DNA from 4 places in the Paenibacillus thiaminolyticus genome. Region 3 is predicted to be linked to each of the others. Evidence: riboswitches for the same ligand, from Rfam matches in the RefSeq annotation. Region 3 holds a riboswitch; each other region holds the start of a gene.
What was found. Region 3 has a riboswitch for cyclic di-AMP ahead of FLT43_RS01205 (hypothetical protein). Riboswitches for the same ligand answer to the same signal wherever they lie in the genome.

Region 1: linked by a shared signal. The riboswitch ahead of FLT43_RS23555 (TrkH family potassium uptake protein) and the one ahead of FLT43_RS01205 (hypothetical protein) in region 3 are both predicted to bind cyclic di-AMP.
Region 2: linked by a shared signal. The riboswitch ahead of FLT43_RS04495 (3D domain-containing protein) and the one ahead of FLT43_RS01205 (hypothetical protein) in region 3 are both predicted to bind cyclic di-AMP.
Region 4: linked by a shared signal. The riboswitch ahead of FLT43_RS28325 (CAP domain-containing protein) and the one ahead of FLT43_RS01205 (hypothetical protein) in region 3 are both predicted to bind cyclic di-AMP.

What each region holds. Positions count from the first base shown of each region.
Region 1 covers NZ_CP041405.1:5,300,072-5,307,346, forward strand. The annotation lists gene FLT43_RS23540 (Tm-1-like ATP-binding domain-containing protein) at 62-1,294, shown strand; gene FLT43_RS23545 (phosphoenolpyruvate hydrolase family protein) at 1,291-2,124, shown strand; gene FLT43_RS23550 (CPBP family intramembrane glutamic endopeptidase) at 2,230-3,870, opposite strand; cyclic di-AMP (ydaO/yuaA leader) riboswitch at 4,115-4,270, shown strand; gene FLT43_RS23555 (TrkH family potassium uptake protein) at 4,329-5,687, shown strand; gene FLT43_RS23560 (potassium channel family protein) at 5,750-6,418, shown strand; gene FLT43_RS23565 (hypothetical protein) at 6,481-7,272, opposite strand.
Region 2 covers NZ_CP041405.1:997,484-1,004,758, forward strand. The annotation lists gene FLT43_RS04480 (dihydroorotate dehydrogenase) at 1-369, opposite strand, end outside; gene FLT43_RS04485 (dihydroorotate dehydrogenase electron transfer subunit) at 350-1,051, opposite strand; gene FLT43_RS04490 (polysaccharide deacetylase family protein) at 1,197-2,300, shown strand; gene FLT43_RS04495 (3D domain-containing protein) at 2,366-3,199, opposite strand; cyclic di-AMP (ydaO/yuaA leader) riboswitch at 3,209-3,370, opposite strand; gene FLT43_RS04500 (amino acid ABC transporter ATP-binding protein) at 4,026-4,748, opposite strand; gene FLT43_RS04505 (amino acid ABC transporter permease) at 4,732-5,394, opposite strand; gene FLT43_RS04510 (transporter substrate-binding domain-containing protein) at 5,487-6,266, opposite strand; gene FLT43_RS04515 (ATP-binding protein) at 6,778-7,275, opposite strand, start outside.
Region 3 covers NZ_CP041405.1:292,408-299,682, reverse strand. The annotation lists partial or broken gene FLT43_RS01230 (universal stress protein) at 1-327, opposite strand, end outside; gene kdpC (potassium-transporting ATPase subunit KdpC) at 410-1,030, opposite strand; gene kdpB (potassium-transporting ATPase subunit KdpB) at 1,062-3,095, opposite strand; gene kdpA (potassium-transporting ATPase subunit KdpA) at 3,108-4,787, opposite strand; gene FLT43_RS30730 (potassium-transporting ATPase subunit F) at 4,820-4,882, opposite strand; gene FLT43_RS01205 (hypothetical protein) at 5,014-5,430, opposite strand; cyclic di-AMP (ydaO/yuaA leader) riboswitch at 5,550-5,731, opposite strand; cyclic di-AMP (ydaO/yuaA leader) riboswitch at 5,841-6,029, opposite strand; gene FLT43_RS01200 (barstar family protein) at 6,370-6,645, opposite strand; gene FLT43_RS01195 (ribonuclease domain-containing protein) at 6,661-7,092, opposite strand.
Region 4 covers NZ_CP041405.1:6,426,093-6,433,367, forward strand. The annotation lists gene FLT43_RS28290 (inositol monophosphatase family protein) at 1-649, shown strand, start outside; gene FLT43_RS28295 (class I SAM-dependent methyltransferase) at 705-1,475, shown strand; gene FLT43_RS28300 (hypothetical protein) at 1,540-1,797, shown strand; gene fosB (metallothiol transferase FosB) at 1,816-2,241, shown strand; gene FLT43_RS30960 (GNAT family N-acetyltransferase) at 2,268-2,714, shown strand; gene FLT43_RS28315 (histidine phosphatase family protein) at 2,611-3,225, shown strand; gene FLT43_RS28320 (hypothetical protein) at 3,257-3,532, opposite strand; cyclic di-AMP (ydaO/yuaA leader) riboswitch at 3,827-3,958, shown strand; gene FLT43_RS28325 (CAP domain-containing protein) at 3,965-4,708, shown strand; gene FLT43_RS28330 (BsuPI-related putative proteinase inhibitor) at 4,901-5,779, shown strand; gene FLT43_RS28335 (FUSC family protein) at 5,984-7,027, shown strand; gene FLT43_RS28340 (MFS transporter) at 7,269-7,275, shown strand, end outside.

The DNA.
Region 1 (7,275 bases), 1.6 Mb from region 3:
TTGAATTGTAAGCAAGTTCAGCAATACTGAGTACTTCCACTTTACCGAGGAGGTTATGCCAGTGAAAACAGTCGCGATAGTCGGAACGTTTGATTCCAAAGGAACCGAGTTTGCTTTTGTCAGAGATATGCTTCAAGGTCTTGGTCTGAATACGCTTACGATCCATAGCGGAGTGTTCGAGCCGATGTTCGTCCCGGATGTCTCGAATGAGGAAGTAGCCAGGGAAGCTGGAGCGGATATTCGTGAAATCGCCTCCAAACGGGACCGATCGCTAGCCACGGAAGTACTCGCGAAGGGCATGGAAAAGCTGATTCCGAGACTGTACGCGGAAGGTAAATTCGATGGAATCCTCTCCTTCGGCGGCAGCGGCGGCACATCGATCGTTACGCCCGGAATGAGAGCGCTCCCAATCGGCGTGCCGAAGATTATGGTGTCGACCGTCGCTTCCGGAAATGTCTCGCAATATGTCGGGACGAGCGATATTATGATGTATCCATCTATCGTCGACGTGTCGGGACTGAACTCGATTTCGACCAAAATATTTACGAACGCGGCCATGGCGATAGCCGGTATGCTGAAGTTCGAGGTGGAGCATGCTGTGGAGAAAAAGCCGCTCATCGCGGCGACGATGTTCGGGCTGACGACGCCTTGCGTCAATCAAGCACGCGAGTATCTGGAGGAACAAGGCTATGAAGTGGTCGTGTTCCATGCCACGGGCGCCGGCGGCAAGACGATGGAACGGTTGATCGAATCCGGATTCTTCGATGGCGTGCTGGATATCACGACCACGGAATGGTGCGACGAGCTGGTCGGCGGCGTGCTCAATGCCGGACCGAACCGGCTTGAGGCGGCCGTGCGGGGGCGTGTGCCTCAAGTGGTATCGACAGGAGCGCTGGACATGGTCAACTTCGGCCCGTTCGATACGGTGCCCGAGAAGTTCGCGAATCGAACGTTCTACAAGCACAATCCGACCGTCACGTTGATGAGAACGACCGTGGAGGAAAATATAGAGCTGGGCAAAATTATCGCCGGGAAATTGAACGAGGCGACTGCTCCGACTGCGCTCATGCTGCCATTGAAGGGCGTATCCGGGCTGGATGTGGAAGGACAGCCATTCTACGGGCCGGAAGAGGATCAGGCCTTGTTCGATACGCTGAGACAGGAAATCGACCGCAATGCCATAGAACTCATCGAACTCGATTCGGACATCAATGACAAGAGCTTTGCACTGGCCGCAGCCCGGAAGTTAGTCGAACTGATGCGGAAGCGCACACAAGAGGAGGATGCAAAATGAAACAAACTCGACAGGAAATCATCAGTCAACTGAAAGCGCAAGTAGCCAATGGCGACATGATCTTGGGCGCCGGAGCAGGAACGGGGATTTCCGCCAAGAGCGGCGAAGCGGGCGGAGTTGATTTGATTATCATTTACAACTCGGGAAGATATAGAATGGCCGGCCGGGGCTCTCTCGCGGGATTGATGCCTTACGGGGACGCCAACCAAATCGTCGTCGATATGGGGGCGGAAGTACTGCCGGTCGTGAAGCGCGCTCCGGTGCTGGCGGGAGTATGCGGTACAGACCCGTTCCGCATCATGGATGTGTTCCTGAAGCAGTTGAAGGAGCAAGGCTTCGCAGGCGTGCAGAACTTCCCGACCGTGGGCCTGATCGACGGCGTCTTCCGGGCGAATCTGGAAGAGACGGGCATGGGCTATGATTTGGAAGTGGACATGATTCGCAAGGCTCATGAGCTTGATCTGCTTACGACGCCGTATGTGTTCGACGAGGAGCAGGCGATGAAGATGGCCAAGGCAGGCGCGGATATTTTGGTTGCGCATATGGGCTTGACGACCAAAGGGACGATTGGCGCGAAGACTGCTCTCTCGCTTGACGATTGCGCCAAGAAAGTCCAAGCCATCGCTGACGCAGGCCGTGCGGTGAATCCGGATATTTTGGTCATCTGCCACGGCGGTCCGATTGCGGAGCCGGAGGATGCCCGCTATATTTTCGAGCATACGACGGGCATCGACGGATTTTTCGGCGCTTCCAGCATCGAGCGGTTCGCGGCCGAGGTTGGCATCCGCCAGCAAGCCGAAGCGTTCAAAAATGTAAAATTGAAATCGTAAATAAAGAAAAACAGCATTGCTGGGCTTGTCCCGCGACGCCTGTTATAAATAAGACGTGTACGGGTTAACCGCCGCTTGGCAGGGTCAACCCGCGCACGTCTTTTTTCATGGCAGCCTTGCGCTATACCGATGGAGATACCTCACGCTGTACACGATCAACATCGGCAGCGCCAGATAGAATACGCCAAGTCCGAGGCCGGACGCTGTGCCCTCCAGCAGATAAGAGATGCTCATCAGCACGTTGTCGAGCATGAGATGGGCGAACATGGCCGTCCAGAAGCCATGGCGCAGCATAATGGCGAGGAACAGGAGGCCGATTATGAGCAGCTCCACCGGTCGCGAATAGTACGGGTAAATCGGATAAGTCACATGGCCGAAGGCCCAGATCAAGGTCGGAATGACCCCGGCTGCCCAAGGGTTCCGAATCCAGCGGTTCAGCAGGCCGGTCCCGAACCAGCGGAATACGCCTTCCTCTGAAATCGCCGCCATCCAGGCGAGGAGCGGATAGAGGGCTGGCGCGGTCAGATTGAGCGGAGACATGGAGGCATCGGTGGCCGACCAGGCGCCGAAGCCGGTCTCCAGCGTCAGGAAGATGACGCTCTGTACCCCGAGCAGTACGCCCGCATACAGCGTTCCGAGGCGGAATGACCCGGTCAAGACCGTGCCGAATGACCGATCGCGCCATGTCGGCAGCAGCTCGCTTCGTCCTGACTGTCTCCAGAAATAAGAGCCCGACACCAGCGAAAAATAAAGGAACAGCCCTTGCGTAACCGTAATGGCCCCTTGCAGCACGAGGGCCACATTCAGATTCAGCTCCGTACGGGGCACTCCGAACTGCAGGACGACCAAGCCGGGCATCATATTCCACATATGGAGCATGGAGATGGCGCATGACAGGAGCGACAGAGCGATTAAGGTGCCTGAGCCGAAGCGGATCCGCCGCCGGTAATAAATGCAAGCCCACAGCGCAAGCATACTGAGTCCCATCGACATCCACCGGTAGCCGATACGATAGAGGGAACCGGCGGTCTCGGTCTGCTTCACATCAATGTCCTTGTAATCGGACGGAATGCTCCAGACGGGATGCAGCGCCACGACGCGATCTAAGCGCATGCGAACGACTAGTTCGAGCCGGGCAGCCCCGATCTCGCCCTGCTTGACGGAGTAACGCAGTTCATCCGCCTTAGACAAATGATCATCCTGCAGTTCCAGCTTGGATACGTCCCAGCCGAGCGCGTTCAGCTCGCGGTCGGCAATTGGCCGCGCCTTCTCAACGGCGAGCGCGGGGGCCTCCGATTGTGGACTCTCTGGAATGGCGGCTAATTCATACCCCACGATGCTGCCGCTTGTCATATGTACATCAACCTTCAAAATGTCGTTCCCATCGGGTGTCGTGACACCGAGCAGGACTTGATAAATATCTATCGGGGCCTGGCTGTCCCATGGAGCATAGCTGGCGGCCAGCCTCTCCCGGTTCATATATCCCGACATTAGTCTGTCGGTCTGGTAGACGACCGTCGGCTCCTGTTCCGACAGCATGATGCGGCTTCTCCTCGGCTCGCGCTTCACAAATTCAACCGCCCGCTCGGCAGCCTGCCGCTTCGTAAGAAGCGTTCGCTCCTGCTCTGGCCCGGTCCGGTTCGCTTCCTGAAGCGAGGGAATAACTATCTGCAGGAGCACAAACACTATAAATCCAATGATCGAAGCCAGCCATAAACGTTTCGTTACATGATGGAACACAGGCATAGAGCTACCTCCGTTATCGATTCCGGTGCTTTTCATTATTGTATCCACTCCATTGGCGTAAAGTCCAGGCATGAAAATTATGGAATAAACCAGCTACACGCTGAAATAGAAAGCGCGAAAGACACAGTGAGAGATTAGGATAGGATGTAAGCGCTATTTAAAGTCTTTTTCCTATATTTTTTGTTTATTTTGTGCCTGCATCGACTTTGTGCCCCTGTCATGAAACGTATATAATCTCGTTATGAATTGAATACGGCCGAATTTCGTGAATTACGAAAGCGGGGGACCCGATCATTGGGGTGAATTTTGCGCCGATCCGCATTATGGATCTTGGCAAATAGGGCGGCCTGGACGCGCCCGAATCCGTCAGCTAACCTCGTAGGCATTGAACGTCAGGATACCAGCGTTAGCATTGGAGTTCCAGTGCTTTTTTTCGTGCTGAAAATGAGGTGATTTCGTTGAAATCAATTAAAAAAGCATCCCGGTGGAAGCTCACCCCGCCGCGAATTCTGGTGACGGGGTTCGGGACGATTATTCTCATCGGGGCGCTGCTGCTGATGCTTCCGATAGCCAATTCAGATGGCCAGCCTCTCCCTTTCATCGATGCGCTGTTCACAGCCACGTCGGCAACTTGCGTAACGGGGCTTGTTGTGGTGGATACGGGCACGCATTTCACCTTGTTCGGGCAGATCGTCATTATTACGCTGATTCAGGTCGGCGGACTTGGCTTCATGACGATGGGGACGCTGTTCGCGCTTGCCTTCCGCAAGCGTATTTCGTTAAAAGAACGTCTCATTTTGCAGGAAGCGCTGAATCAAGGCAGCATGGAGGGCATCGTTCGCCTGATTCGCAAGGTGCTGCTGTACGCCTTCAGCATCGAAGGTGCAGCGGCGGTCCTGTTCACGCTGCGCTGGTCATTTGACCTGCCGTTCGGCAAGGCATTGTACTTTGGCATATTTCACGCGATATCGTTTTTCAATAACGCCGGCTTCGATCTGTTCGGCTCCGTATCGGGACCGTTCAGCAGCCTGACCCGGTATGTCGGCGACCCGATCGTGAATACCGTCTCGATGCTGCTGATCGTGCTGGGCGGACTCGGCTTTATCGTCCTGTCCGATGTAGCGGAATACCGGCGCACCCGCAGACTGGCGCTCCATTCCAAGGTCGTGCTGACGATGACGGGCTTGCTCATCGTATTGGGCGCCATCGTCATTTTCGTCTTCGAATTCACGAACCCGGCGACGCTGGGCAGTCTGAACGGCTGGCAGAAGATGTGGGCGGCATTCTTCCAATCGGTCAGCCCGCGTACAGCCGGAGCGAATACGGTCGATATCGGCACGATGCGGCAAGCAACGCAGTTCTTCATGGTCGTGCTGATGTTCATCGGCGCCTCTCCTGGCTCGACGGGCGGCGGAATCAAGACGACGACGTTCGCCATTCTTATCGGCGCCGTCATCACGATGATTCGGGGGAAGGAGGACATCGTAATCTTCCGTCATCGGCTGGGCAAAGACCGGATATTTAAGGCGGTCACGATAACATTGATGGCCTTGTTCATGGTGATCGGGGTAACGATGGTATTGTCCACGACCGAGGATCATCCATTTTTGATGATATTGTTCGAGACGACTTCGGCGTTCGGGACCGTCGGACTAACGGCGGGCCTGACGACCGATTTGACCGTAGTCGGCAAATTATTGATCTGCCTGATGATGTTCGCGGGGCGGCTGGGTCCGATTACGCTGGCCTATGCCTTAGGCCCAAAAAGCGAACGTGAGCTATTCAAGCACCCGGAAGGAAAAATTACGATCGGATAAAAGGCCGGCATTCCGGGATTACCATATAGAAGAAGAGTAATGGGCGAAGGAGCAATACGAACATGGAGTTACAGCAATTTGCAGTCGTGGGGATGGGCAGATTCGGTTCGAGTCTGGCGCAGGAGCTGGTCGAGCTCGGCCATCAGGTGCTGGGAATCGATAAGGATGAAGAGGTTGTCTCGGAGATGAACAACGTCTTGACGCATGCCGTCGTTGCCGATGCGGCGGATGAGGATGTTCTTCGTTCGCTCGGCATCCGGAATTTCGATTGCGCCATTGTCGCTATCGGGAATGATCTGCAGACGAGCGTTCTCGTCAGTATCCAGATGAAGGAGCTTGGGGTCAGAAAAGTGGTCGCCAAAGCCGTGTCCGAGCTGCACGGGCGCGTGTTGGAGCGGATTGGCGTCGATCGGGTCATCTATCCGGAAAGGGATATGGGGATCCGTGTGGCCCACCAACTGGTATCGCCGAACCTTCTGGATTATATCGAATTGTCCAAGGACTATACGATTGCGGAGCTGAGTGTTCCCGGCAATTTGCGCGGCAAGATGCTCAAGGATGTCAACCCGAGAGCCCGGTACGGCTGCAGCATCGTGGCGCTGCATAAGCCGAACGGCGTGATTATCGCTCCATCGGCCGAGGATGTCCTCCAGGACGATGATGTCATGGTCGTCATCGGAACGAATGCCCAGATCGATCAATTCGAGGATCAGATCGGGAAGCGCAGGTAGATGCAATAAAGCCCTCCAGGCCATTCCGGCGGAGGGCTTTGCTGCATGCATGCAGGGCGGGATTAGAACAGAATTTTGGCCATAATCAGTAAGAGCAGGAAATAGCCGCTTAGGCTGGCCAGCACATACACGAAGCGGTTATTCCGCGACACTTGGGCTTGCTCCAGCGACTCATAGATGGTCATCATGACCGATACGAGCCAGGCGAGGCCGGCGATGGAGAGCGCCAATAAATAGAATGACAGCAGCGAGATGATTCCGGCGACCGCATAGATAGGTCCGTAAGGCATCTGCATCGCCGCTAACTGGACGAAAAAGGTCTTGGCGTCGAGCTTCCGACCGCCTTTCCAGCGGTTCACGAAGTAGAGCGAGCCGAAGAGGGCGGCCAAGGCGACGAGATGGAGCAGCATCAGCTGCAGAAAATATGAAAACGGCGGAGCCGTGTTGCCAAGTCCGATCGGCAGGGGGCCGAACAGAAACTTCGCGAATTGGTCAATGAACAGATAGCCGAAGAGCGCAAATCCGATCGCAGACGCGGCAGCGCCGATCACGCCGTACCAATAATCGGCTCCCGTCGTCATATAGCTTGCCGCCTGAGGCTCCTTCATGAGGCGGACAACGCGTGCCATGTCGATATTCGGCCTGGATGTCTTCGGCGAGCCATAACCTGGATCCGTCGGCTGCACGGGTTCCTGCGTATGACGAACGGGAAACGGCTGCTCCGCCGCGGCGGCAGTCTCCCACCGATCCGGAGAGGACGCCTGGGTTTCATCTGCTGGGCGTCCCTCATGCACCCGGCACGTATGTACTTCGTGCTCTTGCAGCGGTTCGCCGCATCGATTGCATACTTTCATCTT
Region 2 (7,275 bases), 710 kb from region 3:
GCGGCGGTCCTCGGCATCCTTCGTAATCTTCAATGCGCCGAGCACATAATCCTCGATAGTGCTCCCGCCAAGATTAGCGATTTTGACTGGTTCTATCTTCTCCCAGAACTTCATCTCTTCCTGAAGAAACGCATCGACGCCCGGATTTTCCAAGCCGACACTATTCAGAATCCCGCTTGCCGTCTCCCATATACGGGTTCCCTCATTACCAGGACGCGGATGCAAGGTGAGTCCTTTGGAGGCGATGCCGCCAAGCTGATTGATATCATAGTATTGGGCATACTCCTGCCCGAAGCCGAATGTGCCGGAAGCCATGACAAGCGGGTTTTTGAACTCGATTCCCGCCACATTACACGCTAAGCTTCTCATGCCACGTCACCTCCTGTGCCTGAAATACCGGTCCGTCTGAGCAGACCTTGCGGTTGCCGCTTGCCGTTCGCACGGAGCAGCCGTAGCAGGCTCCAATGCCGCAAGCCATTCTTTTCTCCAGAGACACGTACAGCTTCGTATCTAATCCTTCCGCCATGCGGGCTGCCGCCTCCATCATTCCTAGCGGTCCGCATACAAAGATATTGTCGTATTTCTTCATATCGACATCAAGCAGCAGATTCGCATCGACCCGGACGACAAGCTCACTCGCATAGGGAGCAAATGCTTCCGTCATATAGGACGCTCCCCGAAATCCGAGATAAATATCCGGCTTGTCCAATTGTCTCGCCGTGTACAGAAGGGGCGCAATGCCGATGCCTCCGCCGACTAGCGCGGTCTTCCCGTCAACTTCCGGGAACCCGTTGCCGAACGGCCCCTCCAACTGAATCGAATCGCCAGGGCGAAGACTTGCGAATCGGGCTGTTCCTTCGCCTCCGACTTTGTACAGAAACTGGATGGAGTCCGGCTCCAAATTGTAGATACTGATCGGACGGGACAGAACCGGATAATGGGTCCATGCCCTTAACATATAGAATTGCCCCATCCGGCCTTCAAAAGTGCCCTCTACTGTCATGAGATAAACATCTTGAGCTATCTGATTGTTGGTAAGAATCTTATGCACGTGTCTGCTCCTTTGTTCACCTTTAGCAATTCTACTATGCCTGTAACGGCGCCATTCATCTGTGATGCAGGTCACGTTGGGCATAAATCCCCCTGACAAAGGACATAACAAGAAGACAGGTGGAATCGGGAAAGGAGGAAGATTATTGCGCACAAAACAGATATGCTGTCTGCTGGTGTGCCTGGTAGGAGTAACCGGCTGCTTTCCGCGTTCGCATCAGGCTGCTCCGGATCCGCAGCTGAACACGTTGGACACGAACCAGCCATCAGCGGAGTTAACATCGCGACAGCCGCCCCATGAAGCGGTGGAACGACCTGAGACCGGCAAGGGCACGATATCCTTCGTCCTGGAGGACAAACCGCATCCGCTGCCGCATCAGCCCCTGCCCTTGCCCAAGTTCCACTTGACGACGAAGGACCCGGCCCACACGGAATCCGTCAATGAAGGCGTCCGTTCTGACACCATGGGACGGAAGGCCGTGGAAAAGAAATCCGTCATGAAGCCAAAGGAGCCGCGGAGCCCGGAGCCAGCCCAGTCTGCATCTCAGAATACGAAATCCGGAATAAGCCAGCGCAATTTGAGCTTGGCTCAGCTTAGAATGAAATACCCGCACATTTTCAAGCTTCATGGATCCAAGCGCGGACTCCGCCGAGTCGCCCTTACCTTCGATGATGTTCCCGATAACCGAATAACCCCGCTTGTACTGGATATTTTGCGGGAACATAACATTCGTGCGACCTTCTTTCTCGTCGGCTCTCGGGCGAAAGCCCATCCCGAGTTGGTTCGGCGCATTGTCCGGGAAGGCCATATTATCGGCAATCATTCTTACAGCCATCCGTTAATGACGAAGCTGACGCTGCCTGCCTTCGAGCAGCAAGTGAAGGATGCGGAACGGGCAATTGAAGAAATTATCGGTTACAAGCCAAGGTTCTATCGCCCTCCCTTCGGAGAGATCAATGAAGAGCAATTGAAATGGGCCGGGGATCACGGCTATCTCGTCGTCAATTGGGACGTCGATTCCAACGACTGGCGGGGCTTGAACGCTAAGGAAGTATACAATAACGTAATGAGCGCGGTCAGGCCCGGTTCAATCGTGCTTCATCATGCCGGAGGAAGCAAGCAGAATGGTTACTTGCAGGGAACACTCAAAGCCCTACCGTCCATCATTAAGCAATTGAAGCAGCAGCGGTACCACTTTGTCACCGTGCCGGAGCTGCTCCAGGACCGCAAGGACAAAAAAGACAATTGAAACTGTCTTACACGCAAAACAACCCCTGCCGCTATGGACAGGGGTTGAACCTATACTGATATCAATTAAGACATAATGTACACTTCAACATTTTGAATGCCGAAGGTACTGCCGATCTGCTTGCTCACCGGAACGAAAATATCAATCTTGTTGCCATTGATGGCACCGCCGATATCGCGGGCTTCCGCGATGAATCCGCCTTGCGGCAGATGCTTGAACTGATAACCGGTGATGAACAGCTTCGTTCCCAATGGTATGGCCTTCGGGTCGACGGCTACTGTCCCCAGCTTCAATGGGTTGCCGAAGTAATCGACAGCGCCCCATTTTCCGTTTTCACTCGCATGGGCCGTATACGCGGTGGCCTTCATGTTCACTTTCTTTTTATATGTCATCTCCTTGCCGGAGACCGTAATTACGTTCTTCTTCGCCGTTGCCGCAACCGGCTTCGCTTTCTCCTCGGTCTGCGGCTTCGATGCCGGCTTCGCTTTCTCCTCGGTTTGCGGTTTCGCTTTCTCCTCCGTCTGCGGCATCGCTGCCGGCGCAGCGGCCTCTTTCGCAGCTTTTGCTGGCTTGTCCTCAGATGCTTCAGCCTTGTCCGCTGCCGATGCGTCCTTATCCCTATCGGCTTCAATCAATTCCGCGTTCTCTGATTCCACCGCCAGACCTTGCAGGGTCTTTTTCGGAAGCTCCAGCTTCAGCCCTCCATAGATATTTAAAGGATCGATGTTGGCGTTCGCCTTCATCAATTCATCCAGATCAATCTGATGCTTCTTCGCAAGCGTATAGAAGGTATCTCCTTCCTGAGCAGTGTAGGGCTCGGCATAAACTGGCATCATTTGAAATACCAGATTCAATCCCAGCAGTGCCGTTGTAAGCTTTAATATCGTTTTTTTCCGCATATAGTATATGTTCCCCCTTAAGATAGCCTGCGAGGTTAGTTGTCGGATTCGGGTCAAGGAGTACCCTACATGCCGGCGATTCGCCAGCTCTGATTCACCCCAAGGCGCTCATCCCGTTATGAATGAACACCGGTCAATCATCCCCCGTACTATGTTCGGCTCGAATTGCATCATATCACAATTTTGTAACCTATGCGCAGTCAGTTAATGGTAAATACGAAATAAAATGCCTCTTAATCCTGTAAAATGGGCCGAAATAACGTATGAAATCGCTTTATCCAGTCCCCAAAGCATTAGGTATGTAACAAAATTGTAACCAGCGACTCCTACTATATCATAGATTACAAATTTGTAAACAGTTTGGACTCTTCCTATTATTGGACATGTCCAAACTACTGGTATCATGCAACTCTGAGCAATATCCCCGTCTGTCAGGGAGCTTGTTGCCTTTGGGGCACTAACCCTGTCGGTCAGGTGTCTCACTGCCTTTTCGTCACTATCCCCATCCGTCAGGTGTCTTGCTGCCTTTTGGTCAATATCCCTGTCCGTCAGGTGTTTTGTTGCCTTTCGGTCACTTTCCCTATCCTTCAGGTGGCTCCCGCTTTTGGAGCTGTCGGGGATATTGCTTATAAGGGGCAAGGGGCAGCTTTATGTTTCAGAGGTGAAAAGCGGATAAGTACGGGGCTTCTTTTTCGCATAGTAAGGAACGCACGTCAACAGTCGGCAGCAGAAACAGAACCAGCCGGGATTCCCGGCTGGTTGCGGCCTCGGAGCGGTAAATCAATAACCGTCTCCATCGATTTATAATTGTGTCCGTCGAATTCGTTTAGAGAACTTGTCCAAGGAATTCTTGCGTGCGGGGGTGCTGGGGCGCCGAGAACAATTGCTGCGGCGGTCCCTGCTCGACGATATGCCCGCCATCCATGAACACGATGCGATCTCCGACTTCGCGCGCAAAACCCATCTCATGCGTTACGATCACCATCGTCATACCGTCTCGGGCGAGCGACTTCATTACTTCCAGCACTTCACCGACCATCTCGGGATCCAGGGCGGATGTCGGCTCGTCGAACAGCATGACATGCGGCTCCATCGCCAGCGCCCGCGCAATCGCAATCCGCTGCTTCTGTCCGCCGGACAGCTGGTCAGGGTAAGCGGATGCCTTGTCGGCCAATCCGACCTTCTTCAAGAGCTCCATTGCGATCGCCTCCGCTTCCGCCTTGCTTCTCCCTTTTACTTTAATCGGGGCCAGCGTAATGTTGTCCATTACCGACATATGAGGGAACAGGTTGAAGGATTGAAAGACCATGCCCATTTTGGCTCGCGTCGCGTTAATATCATGCTTTTTGTCGTTGATTTTCATGCCTTCGAACAAAATATCGCCTGCCGTCGGCGTCTCCAACAGATTAAGACAGCGCAGGAAGGTGCTCTTGCCCGAGCCGCTCGGACCGATCACAACGACGACTTCCCCTTGCTCGATCTTCATGTTCAGGCCGTTCAAAATGTTCAGCTCTCCGTACGATTTATGCAGGTCACGAATTTCGATCATTCTTCAACTTCCTTTCCAGCAGACCGATTGCCTTCGACAGCGGAATCGTCAGCACGAGGTACATCATGGCCGCTCCAAGTAACGGCCCCATAGCCGTATACGTCTTGCTGCGGATAATATCCGTCTGGAACATAATGTCCGCGATTCCGATCAGACTGACAATCGAGCTCTCCTTGATAATGGTGACGAACTCGTTCCCAATTGCGGGAATAACCGTACGGAATGCCTGCGGTAAAATAATATATCTCATCGTCATGCCCTTGGACATGCCAAGCGAACGTGCGGCTTCCGCCTGCCCCTTATCGACCGCCTGAATACCCGATCGGAAAATTTCCGCCAAGTAAGCCGAGCTGTTAATCGATACGGCAATTGCGCCGGAAGTGAACTTGCTGAATTCGATGCCGAACTGAGCCAGTCCGAAATGAATAATAAACAATTGCACCAGCAGCGGAGTGCCGCGAAGAAGCTCAATATAGACGACTGCGAACCAGTTCAACGGCTTGAACGGCCCGATCCGCATCAATACAATAATTATGCCAAGCACGAAGCCGGCGAGCACCGCCACCAGCGATAGCAGCACCGTAATTTGGGCTCCGGACAAATAATCCCATTTATAGTCCCATAGCATAGAGAGCCAGTCCAACAACAGCCTCTTCCCCTTTCCAATCTCTGCCTGTCATGTAATAGAACGAAAAAGAGCGGCTTACGCCGCCTCTTTTTCCCCGTGTGAATCGGGCCTTATTGCTCTTCCGCCATCTGGGTCGCCTTCGTAATGAACTCGTCCAGCTTGCCCTCCGATTTCAGGCGGGCAATCGTCTTGTTCGCAGCTTCGACCATCTTCGGACTGCCTTTGCGGAAGCCGATGACATAGCCATCGCTCGCCGGCTGCAGCACCGCATCCGACATCTCCAGTTCAGGACGGTTCGAGGCATAAGCCTTCGCGACCGGCTTCTCAACGATGACCGCTTCTACCCGGTTCGACTCGAGCGCCAAGACGAGATCACTTACCTTGGCAAGCAATTCAGGCTGCGCTTCCGGAATCTGTGAAATGACATTCTCGAAAGTCGAGCCTTTCTGAATCCCGATCTTCATCCCTTTCAAATCTTCCGGCGTCTTGTACTTGTCCTTGTCCGCGGCACGCACGATGACACCTGCCTCAGCCAGGTAGTATGGATCGGAGAAGTCTACCGCCTTGGCCCGATCCGGAGTTGGATCCATACCGGAGATAACCATGTCCAGCTTGTCCGTATTTAAAGCTCCGATTAGCGATTCGAACTTCATATCTTCAACCTTTAATTCAACGCCCAGATCCTTCGCAATCTCGTTCGCCAAGTCGATGTCGAAGCCGACAATTTCATCCTTGCCGTTTATCGTCTTGTGGAATTCGAATGGAGGATAATCGGCGCTGACGCCGACGACGAGCGTCTTCTTGCTCATAATATTGTCGTAACTATCTCCTTTGGCTCCGCAGCCAACCAGAATGGCCATTAATAGCGAACATACCGCTACGATCTTCATTGTTCTCACTATACTTCATCCCCACTTCTCTGATTATCCTTCCTTCCCATGATAGGAGGATTTCGGTCGTTCCCAATTATACATGATGATGTATAGATATACAATGGTTCAGAACAAAAAAAGATGCTGGAATAGCTGATTTTACGGGGGAATTCACCAATTAAAGAAATAAATGCCGATCAATTGTGCAGGGAACTGATTTATTACTAAAATGTGCAAATTTTCGGTTTTTCATCCAAATACCTGAGTAAAACCGGCAAATTCATATTTATTCTTCAATTCTGCTATTGACATCCTATTTTTGGCACAAATTCAATAGGCAAGCGTCCGTTTTCTCAGGCTAGAAAAGCATCATCCTTTCCTGTGCCATTTTCGATCTATTTCTTGGAATATTCAACCTATTCCGAAGCTTATGCGGCCGAACGACTTAATATGTATAATTATGTATATAATTACGCATACAACGGCAGGAAGAACATGTCTTTGAACACGAGCTTCCCGCCGTTCAACTTCACGGAGCAGGATCTGAGATCTCCGGAATAAGTGGGAAACGGATATGTATAAGTGTTTTGCCCGGATCGGAAGAGATCTCCATGCTTCCCTGATGGCGATCTACGATTCGGAAGCAGATGGACAGCCCCAAGCCGGTTCCGCCCGCTTTCGTCGTCAGGAAGGGAGTCCCCGCCGACTGCAAAACCGTCGCGTCAAAGCCAGGCCCTTCATCTTCGACCTCAAGATGTATCGCATGGTCATCATGCCAGGTCCGAACCGTCAGCGTCTGATTCGCTTCCATCGCCTCCAGCCCGTTGCGAATCAGATTATGCAGCAGCTGGCGAATTTCTTTTTCATCCATCTCGAAATCAGGCACCGGATTCAGCTCAAGCCGAATCTCCTGACAATCTGTTGTCGCGGACGCTTGCACGAGCGGATAAATATGACTGATAACATCGTTCAATGATTGCTTGCGGAATTCGACGACTTTGTGCTGCGCCAACGTCAAGTATTCCGT
Region 3 (7,275 bases):
CAGGACGTCCGGATTGCGGGCCAGGATCGCCTCCACATCGAGATCCTGCTGGCCCGCATTCCCTGGAGGCCACGGAATGCCGGGAATGGATTCAAGCTCCGCTCCCGATTCCGCCAGGCCCGCCGGGTATAAGCCCGCGCCCAATCCTGAGCCGCCCGCGATCGCCACATTGACGCCCTGGCGCTTCAGCAGCTGCCCTTCCTGCAGCAGCTCATACGTCTTACCGCAGCCATCGACCGGGCCGATATACAGCTTCAAGCTGCCGTGCCTCCGATTCTGGAGCGGCAATAATCGTTCATCCGGCGCCTGCCGCCGTTGTTCTTCCACGCGTGATCCCCCCTTTGGGAAAGCCCTGCTTCTGATTGGGCGAAGGCGATAAGCGTACCGGCAACAGAGCAGCGCCGCTCCGTTACCGGTCCAGCAGCGCCCGGAGATCCAGGTTCAGGGCCAGTACATTAACCCGCGGCTCGCCGAAGAGCCCGAGATCGCGCCCTTCCGTATGCTCGCCAACCAGCTTCTCCAGCTCCGCCGGCGCGATTCCGGTCAAGCCGCTGATGCGCGGAATCTGAACCCGTGCCGTCTCCGGCGTAATATGCGGGTCCAGGCCCGAAGCGGAGTTGGTGACCAGATCGATCGGAAGCTGAGCGGCCGGATCAGCCGGATTGCCGCGCTCCCAGTCGCGGACGGATGCCTTCATCCGTTCCAGCAGCTCCGGATTGGACGGAGCATAGTTATTCGAGCCGGACGCTTCCGCCTGATAGGCGATGCTCGATATCCGGCCATGGAAATAGCGCGGATCGTCGTACGGCTGGCCAATCAGCTCGGAGCCGATGACGGCTCCGCTGCTGTCACGGATAAGACTTCCATTGGCGCGCTCCGGCACCAAGGCCTGCAGCAGTCCGGTGCAGGCGAGCGGATAGAGAATGCCGCACAGCACGATGAAGACGAGACTGAGCCGCGCTATGCTAAGGACAGCCGATACGCCGCTTCGGGCATCTTGCTCCTGTGGCGCCTGTACAGAATGGTTCATCATAATTTTTCACTCTTCCTTCCCGACTCGGTTATACCCAGAGATGAACGACCAGATCGATTAATTTGATGCCGATGAATGGCGCGGCGACGCCGCCGAGGCCATAGATGAGCAGATTGCGGCTGAGCAGCCGTCCGGAGCTCACCGGACGATAGGAGACGCCCTTCATCGCCAGCGGAATCAGCAGCGGAATAATAACGGCATTAAATAGTAATGCCGATAATATGGCCGACATGGGCGAACCGAGGCCCATCACATTCAGCGCCCTCATCTCGGGAATCGCGACCATGAACATGGCGGGGATAATCGCGAAATACTTCGCGATATCGTTCGCGATGCTGAAGGTGGTCAGCGCGCCCCGTGTCATGAGCAATTGCTTGCCGATCCCTACCACTTCGATGATCTTCGAAGGATCGGAATCGAGATCGATCATATTGGCCGCTTCCTTCGCGGCGATCGTGCCGCTGTTCATCGCCAGCCCCACATCGGCCTGGGCCAAAGCCGGCGCGTCATTCGTACCGTCCCCGGTCATGGCGACCAGCTTGCCTGCCGCCTGCTCCCGGCGGATGACGGCGATCTTGTCCTCCGGCTTGCTCTCCGCGATGTAGTCGTCCACGCCGGCTTCGGCGGCGATGGTCGCGGCGGTCAGCGGGTTGTCGCCCGTGCACATGATCGTCTTGATACCCATCTTGCGAAGCTGCTCGAAGCGTTCGCGCATGCCCGGCTTCACCATATCCTTCAAATAAATCAGTCCGGCAATCCGCCCGTCTACCGTGACCGCGAGCGGGGTGCCGCCCTGTGAGGCAATCCGGTTCCCCTGCTCGTCCAGATCCGCAGGGATCGTCCCGCCTTGGGCGGCCGCCCATTTTTTGATTGCATCAACGGCTCCTTTACGCACTTGGCGCCCGTCCTTCAGATCGACGCCGCTCATGCGGGTCTCCGCTCTGAATTCAATCCACTCCCCGCCCTCCGCAAGGGCAGGATCGAACGTAAGATTTTCCTTCTTCATCAACTCCAGCACGGAGCGGCCTTCAGGCGTATCATCGTTCAGGGAGCTAATCGCGGCCCATTCGGCCACGGTGCGCAGCTGTTCATTCCCGACAGGCACGAACTCGCTGGCCATCCGGTTGCCGAAGGTGATCGTTCCGGTCTTGTCGAGGATCATTGTGTTGATATCCCCTGCGGCCTCCACCGCTTTCCCGGACATCGCCAGCACATTGTACTGCGTCACCCGGTCCATGCCGGCTACCCCGATGGCAGACAGCAGCCCGCCGATCGTCGTCGGAATCAGACAGACGAGAAGCGCAATGAGAACCGCCGCATCGAGCTGAATATTCAGGTAGGCCGCCATCGGGGCCAGAGTGACAACCACAATCAGGAAAATAAGCGTCAAGCTGATCAGCAGCGTATTGAGCGCGATCTCATTCGGCGTCTTCTGCCGCTTCGCTCCTTCAACGAGCGAGATCATCCGATCCAGGAACGTATCCCCCGGATCGCTCGTGATTCGTACCTTGATGGCGTCGCTGACAACGCGCGTGCCGCCGGTCACCGAGCTGAAATCACCGCCCGCTTCCTTGATTACGGGAGCCGATTCCCCCGTAATCGCGGATTCGTCCACAGACGCGAGACCCTCGATAACTTCTCCGTCACCGGGAATCACGTCCCCTTGCGAGACGAGGACGATATCGCCCTTGCGCAGCTCCGATGCGGCCACCATAGCAACTCCGTCTCCCGTAACCTTGTTCGCCACAATGCCCACCTTCGATTTTTTCAGAGCGCCCGCCTGGGCCTTGCCCCGCCCTTCCGCCAACGCCTCTGCGGCATTGGCGAACAGCAGCGTGAACAGCAGAATCAGGAACACGGCCAGATTGAAGCCCATAGTTTCCTTCGTGCCGAAATAGCCCGGGAACAAGAGCATCAGCAGGACAACGAAGGTGCCGGCCTCGACGACGAACAAGACGGGATTTCTCATCATCGTCACCGGATTCAGCTTCCGAAGGCTGTCCTTCCCTGCCTGCTTGACGATTTCCTTCGTCAGCATGCGCTTGCGATTTGTCGTATTCATTTCCGATTCACCTCACAGATTCCGGAGCGTCAGATGCTCCGCGATAGGACCAAGCACGGCAGCCGGAAGGAACGTAAGTGCCCCGATAATAAGCACCGTTCCGACCAAAATACCGACGAAAAGCTTATTATCGGTCCGGAACGTGCCGGTCGTCTCGGGAACGGGCTGCTTGCGGAGCAGCGATCCGGCCACGGCAAGCAGAGCGATCATCGAGATATAGCGTCCCAGCAGCATGACGAGTCCGGTCGACAGATTCCAGAACGGCGTGTTATCCCCCAGCCCTTCGAAGCCCGAACCATTATTGGCGGCGGAGGACGTATACTCGTACAGCACCTGGGTAATGCCGTGGAAGCCCGGATTCGTAATGGCCCCTCGGCCCAGATCGGTAACGAACGCAATCGCGGTCGGCGCCAATATGATCAGCGGATGCGCCAGGATGGCAATCGCAATCAGCTTCATTTCCTTCGCTTCGATCTTCCGTCCCAGAAATTCGGGAGTGCGCCCGACCATCAGTCCGGCGAGGAACACCGCCAGGATCGCATACATCAGCATGTTCACCAGCCCGACGCCGTCCCCGCCGAAGACGCAGTTCAGCATCATCTGCGCGAGCGGCACCAATCCGCCCAGCGGGGTCAGCGTGTCGTGCATATTGTTGACCGAACCAGTCGTCGCGGCAGTTGTTACCGTCGTGAACAGCGCGGACTGGGCGATGCCGAAGCGTACCTCCTTGCCTTCCATATTGCCCTGGGACGCATCCACCCCGAGCGCGCTCCATGCGGGATTGCCCGCGCTCTCGGCATAGTAGGCCAGGCTCAGGAACAGCAGGAACAGAATGGACATCGCGCTAAAAATAACCCATCCCTGCTTCCGGTTCGACGCGAAGCGGCCGAATGTATACGTAAGCGCGGCCGGAATGCACCACATCATCAGAATCTCGAGCACGTTCGTCAGCGGAGACGGATTCTCGAACGGATGCGATGAGTTGACGCCGAAGAAGCCGCCGCCGTTCGTCCCGAGATGCTTGATGGACACAAGCGATGCGACCGGGCCCGCAGCGATATGCTGCGTCCCGCCCTGCAGCGTCTCCGCTTCCGTCACCGGAGCCAGCGTCTGCGGCACCTTGAGCGCCCCCAGCACGAGCGCCATCACGATGGCGAGCGGCAGGAGAAGGCGCGTGTGCGCCTTGACGAAATCGGTAAAAAAGTTGCCGATAGCCCGGCCCGTCAAGCCGCGCATGAACGCGATTGCCACCGTCAATCCGGTTGCGGCGGAAGTGAACATCATCATCGTAATGACCGCCATTTGCGAGAAATACGACAATCCCGTCTCGCCGCTATAATGCTGCAGATTCGTGTTGGTCATGAAGCTGATGACCGTATTGAACGCCAGCGTGTGCTCTATTCGATCCGTTCCGTTCGGATTGAGCGGCAGCAGATGCTGGAGCCGCAATATAACGTAGCTAACCGCGACGAGCATCAGATTCGTGGCGAGCAGGCTGAACATATATTTTTTCCAACTCATATCCGGACGGCGGGCAAGCCCGCCCAATCTGTAAATCGCGTTCTCCACCGGTCCGAACAGCCGGTCCGTGCGATTGGGCTCATTGGAGAACACATGGTATATATAAGTGCCAAGCGGCTTCACCAGCAATAACAGCGCCAGCAGCACGACGGCGATTTGCAGCCAGTCCATAGAGGTTGCCTCCCTTATTTCCTTCTACTGCCTCAGAATTTCTCCGGATGAACCAGAGCGTAGCCTAAATATAAGAAGAGAAAGACAGTAACCATCCCGATAACGATCATCCTCGCTCTCCTCCTTCATCCACGACCCGCCCGCACCAGGCCAAGAAGCCATAGAACAGGGCGAATGCCGCAGCAATGAGCACAGCCATAACGAGATCGGACATGCGGATACCTCCTTAGGAATGAGCGGCCAGATCGTCCGTTACCAGGAACGAATAATTCCGGCTCGCTGTATAAATGACATAGTTGGCGCCCAAGCCGCGGTAGACGAGCCGCGGATTTGGATGTTCCGTAATAACATAAATCGGCTTCGACGTCCAGATCCGGCAGATTTGCAGGTACCGGCAGCACAGATTCAAGCTTCGTTCGAACAAAAAGATTTTGCCGACGGCCAGCTGCGGGATGACCCATGTTTTCTCATCGGCCGTATGAAGCATAATGAGATGGCGAGCGCCCAGAGCGCGCATCCGCTTCAGCTCCGCACGGTTGTTCGCCAGGGCGGCGAAGGGAATGTCCTTCTCCGCCAGCAGCTTGACGAACGCTTCGCCTGCGGCATTCGCCGCAGACACCAATACGACTTCCTGTTGACCCATTTCTTCTCTCCTCCGATTCTTCGTCCGGAGACAGCAACAAAAAAAGAAGCCGGCAACAAGAGGAACTCTTCTCGCGGCTTCCAGGCACAGCAAAAATAACCGTGTCTTTCACGACGTTCGTTGCCTCTCTCGGTACGCTTACGAGGTTAGCTGTCGGATTCGGGCGAGAGAGTCGCCCTACCTCGGGACATGGCGCATCATTCGCGCCGCCGCATGCCCCGGGATTCACCCCATGAATGTGCCCAGACATCCGGTTGGTTCCCCCGCTCCCTGCCGTGCAGGGATTCAGCGATACAGACAATCATGTGCAATTGGCATAAAAAAGACCGCAGAGGACCCCCCCTGCGGCCGCAATGGTCACAAGTTCATCATCCTCTCCCTCATGAGCGCAGCAGCCGCGGATCGCGGAATGCCGCACTCAACAACGCTTACGAGGTTAGCTGTCGGATTCGGGCGGTGAGAGTCGCCCTACCTGAGTGATGCGGCCCTAGGCGCCGCGCTCAGGATTCACCCCATGTGCCGCTGATCGACTCTCACACCGATCAGGCGTCACCGTTGGTTCCCCCGCTTTCCTTGCGGAAACTCAGCGATTGTGAAATGAAAATATTTGAAATTTATGAATCGTATATTACGCTTGCCTCTACACTTTGTAAAGGAGGCGGAAAGGCAGAAAAATTCCTTTTTAGCAAGAGTAGAGGAAGCGGCAGCGGTTACAGAAGCAGCTTTCTTTACCGGGCTCGCTGTAGCTCGCGTTTTCACTGTTATCCTGGTTCAGCGGGAGAACGTCCTCTTTTCGCGGAAAAAACGGGCTTCGTCGAACTGGTCCCGGCTCCCGAAATGCACAAAAAAACCGTCTCCTTGTCAATGGTTGCGGCGATGCCTCCATTTGACCCAGAAACGGTTACTTTATGTGCTGGAGCGGTCTTTCCGTCCGTCTATTCAAGCCTGGACGACAAACGAAAATCCTTCGATCTCCTCGGCCGCCTCTTCGAATAGATCGAGCAGCTTCCGGCCGTATTCGCCCAATTTTTGCTCGCTTGTCTCATAGTCCAGCCAGGTGACCGTAAGCGGCAGCTCGACATATCCGGCAAGACAATCCCATAGCGCGTCCAGGTTGCGGCCGTAATGCTCCGGCAATTCGAGCGCTTCCTGCAGGAATGTATGCAGTTGCTCCTTGCTCTCGATGGAGCTTCCCTCTACGACTACGTTACGCACGGGCTCCCCCCTTTCTCAATCTATCGGTTCGAACGTCTCATAATGATCTTCGGTCTTATAGATCAGCCCGTCGTTGGAAAATACAATTCTGTCCTTCCCCCGATGGCCCTCCGTATAGTTGATATCCGCTTCATACCAGATTCTGCCCTTTTGCTTGGGCAGCTTCCCTTCACGGTTGCGGAATATGTCGCCGCCGATGCTTTTACCTGGCGCAACCTCGTGCAGATTGCCTTGGCGGGCATCCCAGCCCAGCCTCTTGGCTTCCTCCTTCGTGATGAAATTATCCGGCAATTGCTGGTGTGACTTAATATAGTTCGCAACCTCTTCGAAGCCGGTCAGCTCCTGCTTGCCCGAATCCGGAATCGCGGATGGCTTGCTGTCCAGACCGCAGCCCGCTAGCAGCAGCAAGCTCAATAGAAAGACCAGCACTGATTTGATGACTTTCAACAATGTCTACCCCGCTTCGCTCTTCGTAGAGCAGGAAGCTTGATGATAATCTTCCTGTCTTCCTGCCCTCTCGCTGTAGTATCAACTATCTTTTCTCGAATTTCAACCCCTTGCTTGCAAATGTCCCTCCAATTCCGCGTTTATCAATTTCTAGGTGGCTGTCTGCGGGAAGAATGTCCAATC
Region 4 (7,275 bases), 480 kb from region 3:
GGGAGCGATCGAACGGAAATTTCCGGATCACCGCATCCTTAGCGAAGAGGCAGGCCAACTGGGTCAGGATAGCGACTGGCTGTGGCTCGTTGATCCGCTGGACGGAACGAATAATTATGTGATCGGCCTTCCGGTCTTTGCTGTCTCGATTACGCTGTTGTACCGGGAAGAGCCGGTACTTGGAGTCATCTATGAGCCGATGCCTGACCGGCTCTACATTGCCGTCAAGGGAGAAGGGATGACCCTGAATGGCGAGCCTGTTCGAATGCGGAGGCATGATCGCGAGCTGCAGCGGGCGACAGCCGGCTGGATTCAGGGGCACGCTGTGGGGCATGAACAGACTGCTGTCCAATTACGCCAGAAGCTGGATCAGTCCTGCAAGCGGATGCTGAGCCTGTGGGCGCCGACCCTGGTGTGGTGCATGCTCGCCAGAGGCATGATCGACGTCATCGTGCTCTATAATTCCGAAGGGGAGGATCTGTATTCCGGCGTATTGATGGTCCAGGAAGCGGGCGGACAGGTGATGGACTTCCAGGGCCGGCCGTTCCGCACGATGTGCAAGGAGCCATACTTGATTGCCTGCTCCCCTGAAGCCGGTGAACATTGGCTGGAGCTTGTGCGGCAAGGAATGCAGGATCAGAAGGCATAGCTCACTGAAGCGCCATGCCAGTACAGGCATGATTTAGATGTGAAGGGGTGAACTGATGACCATGATGGACTGGGATTTATCCGAATATGAAGATCCGACATTATATGATCTCGAAAATCAGGGCAATCCTGAGCTGCCGATGCTTCTCGCATGGGCCAAGAAACTGGAAATAGAGGGGAAACCGGTACTGGATCTGGCATGCGGAACGGGACGAACCGCCATTCCGCTGGCGGAGGCGGGTTATTCCGTGATTGGAGTGGATCTGCATGCGGGTATGCTGGAGCAAGCCCGACGCAAGACTCCGGCCGAGGCGAATATCCGCTGGGTGCAGCAGGATCTGACGCAGCTTCAACTGCCGGAACATTCGCCGCTGGCTTATATGACCGGGAACGCATTTCAGCATTTTCTGACCAATGAATTGCAGAACCGGCTGCTTCAATCGATCCGCAGCGTATTGACGCCGGAAGGCATCCTGCTCTTCGATACCAGATTCCCGGCGGCCGAGGAGCTTCTTCAGCCGCCCGTAGAGGAATATTGGCGGACCATCGAGATCGGGCCGGAGCATCGATGTGAAGTATATACAATTGCCACGTATGATCCTATTGCCCAGGTTCAGCATTACACGACGATCCGGCGTTTTATCGAAGGGGAGGAGCTGCGTGAAGAACGCAAAACAACGATAGATCTGCGTTATACGTATCCGCAGGAACTGGCCCGCACGCTGGAAGTGAACGGCTTTGAACTGCTTCATTTGTATGGAGGCTGGTCCGGCGCATCCTTACATCCTTCCTTTCCTTCGATGGTGGCGGTGTGCCGGAGAATATAAGGGGGCGAGCGTATATCATATCCGCTCCCCGCATTTTTCGATGGAAGGAGACTCGCGCCGCTCCTTGGTCATGCTGGATGATGAATGGTATATCAGCATCCGGTTACTCCCGGATTACGTCTCGTGCCGGGATTACAGGTATACATTCCGGTTCCCGGGAAGGGATGATACCGTGTTGAGCAGTTCCGGGCACTACTTGCCTGGAATCAGTATGTTCGATCTGGATGACACGGCCTTCGTCCGGCTATCTGCTCTCGATTACGCGCTCCGGTTCGATGAGAATGTCGCGTATATTGTGGAATTAGCTTCGAAGCCGATGTGACCTGAAAAGGAGGAAGCGATGTCTTATATTAGAGGCTTGAATCATTTCTGTTTTTCTGTATCGGATCTGGAGGCTTCGATCGCGTTCTATCGCGATATTCTGGAAGGCAAGCTGCTAGCCGTCGGGAGACGGCTGGCTTATTTCGACTGCCACGGCTTGTGGATTGCACTGAATCAGGAGGAGGTAGACCGTTCCCGGCAGCCGGTTACCTACACGCACATCGCGTTCAGCATCGATGAGGAGGATTATGAGGCGGTGCGCCAGAAGCTGCTTGCTTACGGAGTCATGGTGCTTGCTGGACGGGAACGGTCACAAGAGGATAAGCAGTCGATTTATTTTCTCGATCCTGATAATCACTGCTTCGAGTTCCATACGGGGACGCTTGGCGATCGGCTGCAATATTACCGTGCCAGCAAGCCGCATATTCAATTTTTTGATTCATAGACAGAAGAATGGAGGGCAGAGGCACAATGCAACAACCGCATATTGTTCCCTATTCCGAAGTCTGGAAAGCCGATGTGGAGCGGCTATGCGCCAGAATCTGGGGACCGGAACGGCAGCAGTACCGGTATGGGGGATCTGTAGAGTTGGACGCGGGAGGCACGAAGGAGCCCTCATCGTATGTAGCGCTGCTTGGCGATCAAGTGCTTGGATTTTGCACCATGTGGCGCAATCTGTTCCACCCGATGGCATTGTATTTCACCGTCGCTGTACGGCCCGGCTGGGAGAGAAGAGGGATTGGAGGGCGGCTGCCAGATCATCTTGAACAAGACAGGGAGGAGAAAAGTTATGAAACCGACAACCATTTATCTCGTGCGCCACGGCCAGACGGAATGGAACCTGGAGCATCGAATGCAGGGGCATCAGGATTCTCCCTTGACCGAGCTGGGTGTCCGCCAAGCGGTCTGGCTGGGTGAGGCGCTGCGGCATGAGACTATCGATGCGATATATGCGAGTCCCAGCGGAAGGGCGTACCGGACCGCCGAGTTGATACGGAGGGAGCGCGATGTTCCGGTTCAGCGCTGCGACGAACTGAAGGAGATTCATCTTGGCGTATGGGAAGGACAGACGCAGGCGTCAGTGCAGGAGCGGGATCCGGATCAGTACGATCTGTTTTGGAAAAACCCGGGCCAATTCAGGATTGAAGGCGGCGAGACATTCCATGAAGTTCGGGAGCGGGCTTTAGGGCGGCTATTGACCATTGTGCGTGACCATCCGGGCCAATCGGTCTTGATAGTGACTCATACGGTCGTGGTGAAGCTATTGATGGCTTACGCGGAGAACCGCCCTCTTCATCTGCTGTGGGAGCTTCCCTACATTCATCCGGCATGCCTATGCAAGCTGCATTTCAAGGACGGGGAAGCCAGCATTCTACTGCATGGCGACACTTCTCATTACCAGGAAGCCCGCGAGGCGGAAGCCTGGTAATCGCATGTGCGCAAGCATTCGTGAAGAAGTCTCAACGGTACACCAGAATGTACAGCAGTAAGGATGTGAGCAGGCTCGGTGTGCCTAGCAGCCATAGCGTGGCGACGAAGCCTGCGCCTTGACTGGCGTTGTGCTCCCTGTTGTACTCTGGTTGTCTAAAACCGTCGGACATCATGCCGGCGAACCCGCACAGCCCGAGACCAATCCAACCCGTAATGTTGAATAATTGATATAGATCATCCTCAATGAGTGAATACAATCCGGCCGCGGCGACGATCAGCACTCCCAAAATAATTCGAATAATCATAGGCACCTCTATATCATCTTATTCGAAGAACCGAATTTTACTATAATACATTTTGGCGGTATTTGGTAGATCAGTGATGGTGAAGGATGGATAGTTTTTATAACAACGAGGGTGTTATCTGAATGCTCGCAGATCGCGGAGCAGCGTGATTCTCGGGATGCAGAGGCTCGGGAAATGCGGCGCTAGTAAACTTTTTTAGGTGTCAAAAAGGTTACAAAGAGGTAACAAAATCTTAATCTAGTGCCATATATTATAGCATGATCTCTCCTACTATTCGTGTTACGATGTGTACGAAATCGAATCAAGCCGAAGCTCGGAAGAGCGCGGGGGAACCAACTTCTGGGGTGAAGGCGCAGATTTGCGTCAGGGGTGACCTCTTTGACCCGAACCCGACAGCTAACCTCGTAGGCTGCAAAGGGAGAGATGCAATTTATGAAGAATACACTCAAAAAAGTCGCAGTAACCAGTGCCATTGCGCTAGCTCCGGTCCTGGTGGCCGGTTCCGCCTTCGCAGCGCCGCAGACAGATGCGGTGCAGGCGCAAAGCCCGAATTGCTATATGGTCAAAGTTAATGGTGTCAATGCGAAGGCCATCATTCCGGATCCGGCGAAGTCCGCGGATTGGCAATCTTGGTTGGACAACCTGATGAAGGAATGGAATAACCAAGCCAATAACGGCAGCCAGCAGCCGACGGATAAAGATCCAGGCAGCGTGGTCAACAAGCCGGAATCCAAGCCAGCGCCTGCTCCTGCTGAACCGAAGCCGGCTCAGCCAGCGCCAAGCACGGGTAATGGCTCGGCAACGGAGAAGTCCGACTTCGCGAATCAAGTGGTGGATCTGGTCAACAAGGAACGGGCCAAAGCCGGCCTGAATCCCCTTAAATCGGACGAGAAACTGACGAAGGTAGCGATGATTAAGGCGCAAGATATGTATGACAACAACTATTTTGACCATCAATCGCCGACGCTTGGTTCGCCGTTCGATCTGATGAGAGCGCAGGACGTTCAATACCGCACGGCTGGCGAGAACATTGCCAAAGGCCAGCGTACGCCTGAAGAAGTTATGAACGCTTGGATGAACAGCCAAGGTCATCGCCAAAACATTTTGAATTCTAATTATACAGCGATTGGGGTCGCGTACTACAATGGCGTATGGGTTCAAGAGTTTACCGGCTAACAAGAAAATAGCGCAAAGCTGCAGCGGCACCGGGAGAAGGTGCCGCTTTTGTCGCGTTCCGGTTGACGCTGGCTCTGAAAGGGCATTATATTCTTGATTACTGCAACTTCCGATGCCTGCAGATCGTCAGGTAAAATATAGGAGGATGCGTTCATGCATTCATTCCGATATTCGCGAAGGGAGTAGATTGAGATGAAGAAGTTAAGTACGCTTGCCCTTGGGTTGTTCATTGCCGGCATGATGGTCCTTCCGGCAGGAACACACGCTGAACCCCGGACGATTGAGCCCGACAACATAGAAGCAGCGATCAACGAGCTGAGCCGGGCTGATCTGGCGGTCCTGCTGACCGAACTCTTCGGTCTGGATACGAAAAAGACGAGCACGTCATTCGCGGATGCGGCCGATCACTGGGCCACGGCGCAAGGGGCCATTCCCGCCGTCATCGAGGCGGGGCTTATGAAGGGAACGGACGCCACTCATTTCCAGCCGGATCGAAGCGTAACCTATCAGGAGCTGATCGCTGCGCTCGTACGGGGATACCAGCTTGACGAGATTGCCGTGCCGGCGTTCGATCAGGCGGAGTCATCGCCGTACAAGAGCTCGGCCTGGGCGGACCGCTATATTCATGCGGCCGTATCCCTGTCGCTCGTGACAGGGGAGCTTGACTTCCGAGAGCCGATCTCGGAGCTAGCGGCCAAGAAGCTGGCGAAGCAGTTCCAGCAGGCGGTCCAGCTTCCGCAGCTGGAGTCCAAGCTGGAGGTCGGCCGCAGCAAGCAAGGTGAGGCGCTGCTGACGTTCACCGTAACCAATGTATCGCATGAAGAGATGGTTCTTCTGTTCGGCTCCTCGCAGCGCTATGATGTGAAGGTAACCGACTCGGCGGGCAGACTGGTGTATCAGGCCTCGAAGGACAAAGTTTATTTAACCGTATTGGGAGAGGAGACGGTCCTTCCCGGGAAATCGTTGACATACCGTGAGCCTGTGAATCTGAAGCCAGGTCAAACCTATACGGTCGAGTTCTGGCTGGTGACCGAACAAAAAGCGTACTTGAAGCAGGAAATCCAATTCTAAAAGCAGAAACGCGGACTTAGGCCTTCTAACCGGACATCCGGCATGAAGGCTTTTTGTCGTCAACTGAGCGGAACGGATAGAAGCATATTGCCGCCTTCAGGACTTGCTTTTACAATAAGATCAGATAAAATAAAACTTTGTCCATACAAGGCATACGATGGAGATCTGTCCATATGGATAGGATAGAAGGAAGGAGGGAGGGCCATGGCTTTTGGCGCCCGGGTGTTAAAGACGGGGATCGCCGTAACGCTCGCCTTATACATCAGTCAATATTTTCAATTCAAAACGCCGGTAATTGCCGCAGTAGCGGCCATCTTCGCCATGCAGCCGTCCATCTACCGGTCATGGCGTTATTTTCTCGATCAACTGCAGACGAATACATTGGGGGCCGCGATTGCCCTCCTGGCAGGGATGGCGTTCTCGAACGAGCCGATTGCGGTCGGGATTGTATGTATCGTGGTTATCATTATCTGTCTTAAGATGAAGATGGAGGAGACGGTAGGGCTGACGCTGGTTACCGTCATCTCGGTCATGGAAGCATCGGGGCAATGGGACTTCGCGCTTGGGCGGTTCGCGCTGACGCTGACTGGTATCGGTTCGGCATTTTTAATCAATATTTTGTTCTTTCCGCCGAATCCGCAGGCGCAATTTATCGGGCAGATTCAGAATGTATTCAGCCGGATGTCGCTTCTGCTGCGCACCGCCATCTCGGATGAGATGAAGGAGAGCGCGTTCCGCGTCGAGAAGCAGGGGCTGGAGGATTCCTTAAAATCGATCTCGGACAAATACAAGCTCTTCGAGGAGGAGACGAAGAAGCTGAAGCGGGCCAAATACCGGCATACCCGCCGCATCGTCGTGTACAAGCAGCTATTGAACACGCTGCGCAAAGGCATCGAGGTGCTGAACATCATCGAGGAGCATTATTTCCAGTCGGCCCGGACGAAGGAATCCGATCTGTTCTTCGATCGCCATCTGGAGCTGCTCATTAAGTGCCATGAGCATGTCCTGCTCAAGTTCGAGGACAAGGTCAAGCCCGATAGCGGCGAGATTGCCAATCTGGAGCGGGAGAACGAGCGCTTCATGACCGAGGCGCTGCAGTACGGCGAGGATGGGCCGGAAGGAGTGCTGCGGTTGTCGATCGTGGCTGCGTCCTTATATGAATACGGCCACCAGATCAGCAGACTTGACCGTCTGGTCGGACATGTAGATAAAGAAGAAGATAAAGGACTGCTGCAAAGCTTGCTGTAGTCCTCCGCTTGAATTACTTTGCAAGAGCCGCGAATGCGGTTCTTTTTTTATGGCGTAAGCATCCGGGAAGCTATCGAGGAGCCTTTTGACTTGAGCGGGCTTATTGAGGTAGAATGTTAACGACCCTATAGTCATATTGAGAACCTATTGGTACTGATCTGGCGGGGTACGGTGGACTCACGCTAGCCCAGGCATCGAATTAACAGAAGGACAGACGAGAGAATAGAGGAGGACGAGAGAGATGTCGC